Regions from separate parts of the Aquitalea sp. ASV11 genome, predicted to be linked through region 2. Evidence: riboswitches for the same ligand, from Rfam matches in the RefSeq annotation. Region 2 holds a riboswitch; the other holds the start of a gene.
What was found. A riboswitch is a leader RNA that binds a small molecule or an ion and turns the genes downstream of it on or off. The one in region 2 is predicted to bind cobalamin.
Positions count from the first base shown of each region.

Region 1: another riboswitch for cobalamin. It lies ahead of JHD62_RS20010 (HoxN/HupN/NixA family nickel/cobalt transporter); the one in region 2 lies ahead of JHD62_RS14780 (TonB-dependent receptor).

Region 1 is NZ_JAELUD010000100.1:6,498-10,938, forward strand. Features, by position in the region: gene JHD62_RS20000 (cobaltochelatase subunit CobN) at 1-1,108, opposite strand, end outside; gene JHD62_RS20005 (ferredoxin) at 1,105-1,434, opposite strand; gene JHD62_RS20010 (HoxN/HupN/NixA family nickel/cobalt transporter) at 1,451-2,575, opposite strand; cobalamin riboswitch at 2,613-2,790, opposite strand; gene cobD (threonine-phosphate decarboxylase CobD) at 2,833-3,819, opposite strand; gene cbiB (adenosylcobinamide-phosphate synthase CbiB) at 3,812-4,441, opposite strand, start outside.
Region 2 is NZ_JAELUD010000048.1:15,137-19,577, forward strand. Features, by position in the region: gene cobS (adenosylcobinamide-GDP ribazoletransferase) at 1-264, opposite strand, end outside; gene JHD62_RS14770 (histidine phosphatase family protein) at 261-863, opposite strand; gene cobT (nicotinate-nucleotide--dimethylbenzimidazole phosphoribosyltransferase) at 867-1,901, opposite strand; cobalamin riboswitch at 2,054-2,259, shown strand; gene JHD62_RS14780 (TonB-dependent receptor) at 2,429-4,384, shown strand.

The DNA.
Region 1 (4,441 bases), on a different contig from region 2:
AGATAAAGGCGATGCGCTTCTCCTCCGCCGGGGTGTGCTTGAGCCGCGCCAGCCGGGCGGCAATACCGGCCAGACGTCGCATGCGGTCCGGCAGTGGCTGGTAGTCGCTGCTGGCCGGGTCTTCCGGCTTGAACGATACCGGCACGCCGATGATGCGGCCGTCGAATTCCGGCAGCGCCACATTCATGGCAGTGTCCAGCGGGTTCAGCCCGCGTTCGGATGCTTCCCACTGCGCCTGGGTCATGCTGCTGGTGATGGCTTGCAGCACCGGGATGTCCAGTTGTTCGAAAGCCTCTACTGCCCAGCTGGCCTGGGTCGCGCCTTCGGCATTGACTTCGCCCATGGCAAAGGAGGTGGTGTTGATCAGCACGCAGGGCTGGCCGGCACGTGGGTCGCGCAGCAATTGCAGCGCTGCCGGCAGGCCGCTGTCGTCCTGGCTGCGCAGCGAGGAGGTAAACAGCGGCAGCGCGTTGATCTGCCGCTCGGCCAGCATGTCCACCAGCATGTCGATGAAGCGGGTGTTGCCGCTCAGCCAGTGGGCGCGGTAGAAGCTGATGGCCACCGTGGGCCAGCCCGGTTGGCGTATGCCAGACCAGTCATCCAGACTACAACCATCGGACAGCTCCGGGTGATACAGGCCGTGTTCCGGCAGTGCAGACGGCGGCAGATAGCCGTGGCCGGTCAGCAGCAGGCGGTCGGACAGATAGCGCATCAGCTGCGCCATATTGCTGCTGCCACCGGCTTGCAGGTAGGCATTGGCATCTTGCTGGATGGCCGGGGGGGCGGTGCTGAGTGCGGCCAGTTCCGGGTCTGGTTCGCCGGTGCCGCTTAATACGATCAGTGCCTGACGGCGGGCGATGGCTTGCTGGCGCAGCAGATCGAAACCGGGGATGGCCTGTACCCGGCCCAGCACGCGCAGCAGCAGGATGCGGGCGCTGGACAGCGGCCCGTCCAGTAGCTGCTGCATCTGGTTTTCATCCGCGATGTGTTGCAGGGCAATGCCCGACACCGGGCTGAAATCCTGCGGCCAGTGCACACGGCCCAGCGCGGTGAGGTCGGTACCGGCATGGCTGAGCAGCACGATGCCGCCATTGTTGTCATGCGTCATTGCGCGCTTTCCGTGCTGACATCGCCCGTGCCCAGGCGATGGAAAATCAGGGGTTCCACTGGTGTGCCGCCTTGCAGGTGCTCGCTGACAATGCGCTGTACTGCACTGGCATCCACCTTGCGATACCACACGCCCTCCGGGTAAACCACCATGATGGGGCCTTCCTTGCACACGGCAAAACAATGGCTGCGGGTGCGTTTCACCTTCAGGCCCTCGCAGGCGTCAATGGCCTGGCCCAGTTGCTTGAACATGGCCTCGGCCTGCTGGCCGTTTTCGGTACAGCGCGGGCCGGTACACATCAGCACGTGTTTGTAATGCAGTCGCATGCGGTTCTCGCGGCAATCACCCGGCCTGTTGGCCGGGCAGGGTGTCAAAACGTTTCCACTTGTAGATGGCGGCGGACAGCGCCCAGGTGAGAGCAAACAAGGCCACCACGAAATAGCCGAAGTGGGCCAGATTGTCGTTGAGCATGGCCACCACATCCCAGGCACCGCCGCTCAGTTGCAGCTTGTCGGCCAGCAGGCCCAGGGTTTCCAGCCCGCCTATGCACACCGCCACCAGCACCGATACCAGGGTAATGGTGAGGTTGTACCACAGCTTGCGGATGGGGTTGATGAAGGCCCAGCCGTACACTTCCACCATCAGCATGCTGTCCAGCGTGTCCACCAGCGCCATGCCGGCGGCAAACAGCACCGGAAACACCATGATGTTCCACAAGGGAATGCCGTCCGCGCTTTGCGAGGAGGCAATGGCAAACAGGCCGATTTCGGTGGCGGTATCAAAACCCAGGCCAAACAGCAGGCCGATGGGCAGCATGTGCCAGCTTTTGCTCACCATGCGGAACAAGGGCCGCAGCAGGCGCGACAGCAGGCCACGGTTGCCCAGCAGGATGTTGAGCTGCTCGTCACACACGGCTTCACCCGCGCGGGCGCGGCGGAAGCTGTGCCAGATGCCGCGCAGCGCGGACAGGTTCATCGCAGCCAGCGCCAGCAGGAAAAAGGCGGACACGCTGGTGCCAATGATGCCGCCGACTTCACGAAAACCATTGATTTGCTCTTGTAGCGCACGGGTGGCAAACACCACCGCAGCCACGGCGGCAATCACCAGCAGGGAATGACCGATGGAAAAGAAAAAGCCCACGCACAGCGGTTGCTGGTTTTCCTGCATCAGCTTGCGCACGGTGTTGTCGATGGCGGCGATATGGTCGGCATCCACGGCATGGCGCAAACCCAGCAGGTAAGCCAGCAAGGCGGTGCCCAGCTGGGCCGGGTGGTCGGCAAAGGCGGTGAGTGCCCAGGCCCATACCAGCAGGTTGGCTGCCAATAGCGGCAGCAATACCAGTAAATGACGGGAGCGGCGGGTGCTGCTGGAGGATAAAGACGAACGCAGGTCTGCTTGCATGATGATGCCCTCGGAGACGATACGTCGCCGCAAGCGAGGGCACTGTCCGCCTGCAGTGGGCGGCATCGTGCAATCCCCCGGTACACCCCGCCCGGATTCAGCCTGCGTCGACACGTATGACGGCCGGTCTCCTGGCTCGCGCTTCTTTACCCGGCATCGCCTTCCCGGATGGGCCGGTGGCATGTGATGCGGACTCGTCGCTTACAGTTGCGGGGGCAGCTGCGGTGTCTCACCGCATTCCCGTTTCACCCCGATGGGGCACCGTCATGGAAGCGGGCATGATACGTGACAAGCGGGTAAATGGGAATTCTGCCGACTGATTTTCAAGGCTTTTGCCATTGCGCCAGTGCGGTTTCCAGCCGCTGCCAGCCCGCTTCGTCGGGTGGCAGGCCAAGGCGCAGGCTGGGGCCATCGGCAAAGCGGCGCACCAGAATGCCTTTGCTCGCCAGAAAGTCGAACAAGGCCGGGCAGTACGCCCCGTGCAGCCACTGGAACAGGCGGCTGCCGCCTGCCGGAGTCAGGCCGTGGTCTTGCAGTAGCTGCTGCAAACGCTGGCTGTCGGCGGCCAGTTGCCCGCGCATGGCTTGCTGCCAGACGTGGTCCTGCAAGGCCAGTTTCACCACTTCACGCGCCGGGCCGTTGATGCTCCACGGGCCGATGGCTTCGGCCAGCTGTTGCAGCAATGCCGGCCAGGCAAACACAAAGCCCACCCGCGCGCCAGCCAGGCCAAAGAACTTGCCTACCGAGCGCAGGATAATCAGCCCCGGCAGGCCGACATCACCCAGCAGGCTGTGTTCCGGTGTGGCGTCCATGAAGGCTTCGTCAACGACCAGCCAGCCGCCGCGACTGGCCAGCCGGGCGCGCCAGTCTTGCAGCCGGGTGCGGGAAAAAGTGGTGCCGGTGGGATTGTTGGGGTGGCACAGCAGCAGCACGTCCAGTTCATCCAGCGCCATGTCAATGTCCTCGGGCGCATGACGGCTGAGCGTGTGGCCGTGCTGCTCCCAGTGCCAGGGGTGTTCGGCATAACACAAGGGCAGCATGCCCACCCGGCAGGGCGAGCGCAGCGTCGGCAGCAACTGGATGGCAGGCTGGGAACCGGCCACCGGCAGTAGCAGCGGGCTGCCGTAGTAATCCGCCGCTGCTTGCTCCAGCCCGTCGTCCTGTTCCGGCAGGCGCTGCCAGCTGCGCGGGCTGATGGCCGGCACCGGCCAGCCCTGCGGGTTCAGGCCGGTGGACAGGTCCAGCCAGTCTGGTACGGCAATGCCGTATTGCGCTGCGGCACGCAGGATGCCGCCACCGTGTTCAAGCATGAGAAAAACTCCAGTTGAGCAAGCCAGCCAGCAAGGCCAGTGCCACCCACAGCCACAGGCTACGCTGTACCAGCGCGATGGCGCGGGCGATGTCTTGGGCCACCGGCGGGCGTTGCAGGCCCAGCGTCGGGCGTTGTTTCAGCTTGCCGTGATAGCTGGCCGCGCCGCCCAGCAGCACGCCCAGCGCACCGGCACCGGCGGCCATCACCGGCCCGGCATTGGGGCTGTACCAGGTGGGGGCCTGGGCGCGCCAGCATTGCCAGCCCTGACGGGTATGGCCCAGCAGGATGTAAGTCAGCGCGGTGAGGCGGGCGGGAATCAGGTTGAGCACATCGTCAAAGCGGGCGGCGGCCCAGCCAAAGTGCAAAAAGCGTTCGTTGCGGTAGCCCCACATGGCGTCCAGGGTATTGGCGGCGCGGTACAGCACCACGCCCGGTGCGCCCAGCAGCAAAAACCAGAATACGGCGGCAAAAATGGCATCACTGCCGTTTTCCAGCACCGATTCGATGGTGGCGCGCGCTACCGCGGTTTCGTCCAGTTCGCTGGTGTTGCGGCTGACGATCATCGACACCTTGTAGCGGGCCAGCGGCAGGTCGCCCGCGCGCAGTGCATCCAGCACCGC
Region 2 (4,441 bases):
ATGCAGGCCGCCGGTAATGCCTATCCACAGCAACAGGCCTGCCAGTGCCCCCAGCCAGGGGTCGTGCAGGCTGCCCAGCCACACACCCAGCCACAGCAGGCTGCCCAGCAACAGGCCGACCGGCGCAAACCAGCAAGCGCTGGCCGCCAGCCATTCCGGGTGGAAGGTGCGCAGCTGCGGTGTGGGCAGGCGGGTAAGAAACTGGATGGCCAGAATCAGGCTTTGCCACCAGCGTGCAGCGGGGACTGCAGTGGGCTGGCTCATGCTTCGCCGGGGCTTTCCAGATGCATCAGATAGGCCGGGTGGCCTTCCAGAATGGACAGCTGGGCAAAACCGCCGCGCTGCACGGTCATCAGCTTGGCCACATCGAATTCGGTGCCCAGCAGCTCGGCCAGCAGGGCGGTAATCACCCCACCATGGCACACCAGTACCCGGTGGCTGCCACGCGCGGTCTGAATCCATTCGCTGAATCCACTCAACACCCGGGTGCGGAAGACTTCATAGCTTTCCCCGCCGGGCGGAATCAGCTCGCCTGCGGCCACGCGGCTGCCCCAGTCCGGATGCTGACCGGACAGCACCGCGCGCGACATGCCATCCCAGTCGCCAAAGTCGAATTCGGCAAAGCGTTCGTCCACCTTCAGCGGCAGCGAGCCATGCAAGGCCTGATGCACGGCAAACTCGCGGCAGCGTTGCAGCGGCGAGGTGGCCATGCTGGTGACCGGTGCCAGCTGGTTCAGCCGTTGCCAGCTGCGGCTCATCTGCTCGCAGCCCAACTCATTCAGTGGCAGGTCGGTGCGGCCTATCAGGCGGCCGTCGTGGTCGATTTCGCCGTGGCGCAGCAAGGTGAGCGTATAGGGGTTCATGCCTCAGTCTTTCTCGGTGACACCGGCCTGGGCAAACGTGGCCATTTCGGCGTGCAGCTTGATGGCCAGTTGTAGCAAGGGCACGCAGGTGGCAGCACCGGAGCCTTCACCCAGCCGCATGCCCAGTGCCACCAGCGGGCTCAGTTGCAGGGCTTCCAGTGCCAGCTTGTGGCCGGTTTCTTCCGAGCAATGGCTGGCCAGCAGCCAGTCGGCCACTGCCGGGTCGATGGCGCGGGCGGCCAGGGCGGCGGCGCTGGCAATGAAACCATCCACCAGCGAGGGTACGCCCAGTGCCGCGCCTTCCAGATAAAAACCGGCCATGGCGGCAATTTCCAGCCCGCCCAGTTCGGCCAGCACGGCGTTGCCATTCAGTTGCTGGCCGTGCAGGCGGTCCAGCGCCTGTTGCACCACGCGGCGCTTGTTGACGAGGCCGGCGTCGTCGATGCCGGTGCCACGGCCGACAATGCTGTCCACGCTGTAGCCCGCCAGTTGGCAGATCAGCGCGGCAGACGGCGTGGTATTGCCAATGCCCATGTCGCCGGCAATCAGCAGATTGGCCCCGTGTTCCACGGCGCGACGTGCCGCAGCGCGGCCCACTTCCAGCGCGGCCGTGCACTGTTCTGCCGTCATGGCGGCTTCCACTGCCAGGTTGGCGGTACCGGCAGCCACTTTGGCTTGCACGATGGGCAGTTCCGGCAGTTGACCCAGTACGCCGACGTCCACCACTTCCAGCCGTGCGGCAATGGCACGGGCCAGCACGCAGATGGCAGCGCCACCGGCAGCAAAATTCTTCACCATTTCGCCGGTCACGATGGACGGATAGGCTGATACGCCTTCCGCTGTCACGCCGTGGTCACCGGCAAACACGGTGATGGCCGGCTGCAGGGGGGCCGGAATGGTTTTGCCCTGCCAGGCGGCAAAGCGACAGGCCACCGTTTCCAGTACACCCAGGCTGCCAGCCGGTTTGGTCAGCGAATTCTGGCGTTGCAGGGCGGCTTCATGAAAAGCGTGGGCAGGAAGGGCAATGGCCTGGGACATGGTGCGGTTTCTCAAGGTTGGCATGGACTAGAGCGCGACTCTAAGACATGGGGGGCAGCACGGCAAGCTGAATGCCGCCATGGCATTGGCATTGCTTGTTGCATATCAAGACTGTTCGTGCCAGATTGCCGCGGTTTCGCTGCAATCTGCCGTATAATCGCTGCCGGACAGGTGTCCGGATTGCAAGATCCGGATGAAACGGGAAGCCGGTACAAGCCGGCGCTGCCCCCGCAACGGTAAGGTCTGGCTGGCGGATGCCGGCCCAGTTGTCGCCATTGCCACTGTTGCCCATCGGCAACGGGAAGGCGCGACAGCGCAAGACCAAGCCCGGAGACCGGCCTGTCCGGTATCGTCTGCCCACGGCAGGCGGTCGCTGTATATCGCGGGGAGGCGATCTGGCAAACAGCAGGCGGGCACACTAGCCCGTTCCGGTGTCATCCATTCTCAATGGCGCAAGCCATCCTCTTCGCACTTCTTGTGGCTGTGGCAGCGTGCCCGGCCGAATCCTCGTTCCAGGAGTGTGTTTCATGTTCAAACCCCAACAACTCGCCATGCTGCTGTCCATGTGCTGGACCAGTCTGGCCTTGGCCGACAATCTGCCGCAATTCCAGGGTGAGGAAGTGGTGGTGACGGCCAGCCGCGTACCCGAAACAGTGGCCAATCTGCCTGCCAATGTCAGCGTTGTCACTGCTGAACAGATTGCCAACAGTGCCGCGACAACGGTGCAGGACGTATTGTCCCAACTGGCTGGCGTGCATGTATTCAACAACAGTGGTTCGTCCAGCGCCGCTGCCGTGGATATGCGAGGCTTCGGCATGACCGGAATCAGCAATACCCTGATTCTGGTAGATGGTGTGCGTCAGAATACCAATGATCTGTCTGCACCCAATCTGAGCGGTGTGGCCCTGGCGAATATCGAGCGCATCGAAGTGGTACGTGGTATTGGCAGCGTGGCCTATGGTAGCGGTGCCACTGGTGGCGTGATCAATATCATCACCAAGTCCGGTGTGGCCAATGGCACCAGCGGCAGCATCAGTGTGACTGGTGGCAGTTATGATCTGCGCCAGCTGGACGCGGACCTGCATGTCGGTGCCAACGGCCTGGCGCTGGATGGCTATGTGCATTCGATGAAAACCGACAATTACCGTCAGAACAATCAGGAACGCAATGATACCGGTGGCCTGACGCTGACTTTCAAGCACGATGGCGGTGACATCAAGTTGTTTGCCAATACCAGCTCGCAAGGCTTGCGCTTGCCCGGCTCGCTGAATGCCGACCCTGCCAGTGGCAAGAATCCGTTGGCAAGCAGTCCTACCGCTACGTCTACCCCCAATAACTATATGGACGCCAGCAGTTCCACCACCGGTGCATCGTTCAGCCAGGATGTAGGCCCCGGAACACTGTATGGTGATATTTCCCACCGCAGCAAAAATACCTTTAGCGACTATGTTTCCACTAGCAGTACCGACCAGCGCTGGCTGAGTGAAAACAATGCCAGCCTGCGTTACAAGCTGCCTTTTGGGCAGAACAATGTGACGCTGGGAACGGACTGGCTTAACAGCACGGCAAATGTGCAAGGTTATTCCAGCTACAGCACCACTCAGCGTCATCAGGGCTTGTTTGTCGATAGCATGTTCAAGCCCTGGACCGGTGGCACCCTGACCCTGGGCGCGCGCCAGCAAGAGGTAAACGATACCATCCAGCAGTCGGGTAGCAGCGTTCCGGCACTGGATACCAGCCTGCATTCCTGGTTGCTGGGGCTGAAGCAGGATCTGTCCCCCAGCTGGTCGGTTTATGGACACTGGGGTCAGAGCTTCCGCCTTGCCAATGCAGATGAAGCTACCTTCACCGGCGGTACCGTCTTGCTGCCACAGCAATCCCATGATGCCGAAGTCGGGGTGGAATGGAAAATTGCGCAGGCCAGTGCCAAGGCAGCGCTGTTCCGCAGCGACCTGACCAATGAAATTGCCTACAATCCGTTTGCAGACAACGGCAATGGTGCCAATGCCAACCTGGCACCCACCCGCCATCAGGGGCTGGAGCTGGAAGGGCGTTGGCGTTTGAGCCCGCAATGGGAATTGAATGGCAATCTCAGCTGGACTGAAGCTACTTTCCGGCAAGGCAGCGGCCTGGCCGGCAACACCATTCCCATGGTGCCCAAGTGGCTGGCCAATCTTGGTCTGAGCTGGCAGGTAAACAGTGCCAGCAAGCTTGGCGTGGTTGTTCAGTATGTCGGAAAGCAGCGCCTGGATAACGACCAGTCCAATACTTTTCCGTACGAACTGGCCTCCTACACTGTGGTCAACGCCAAGCTGAGCCATGACTTCACCAGGAACATCTCGGCTTCGCTGGCCATCAACAACCTGCTGGGCAAGCGCTATGCCAGCTACGCCGGTACTGCGACCTACACTTCGTCTACCGCGTCTTACCTGTATCCGGCAGATGGACGCAACATGCAGGCCAGCCTGCGCTATGCTTTCTGATTGAACTGGCGGCAAGCACAACATCCATGGCCGAATCCGGTGTGCAGCATGCCGCCG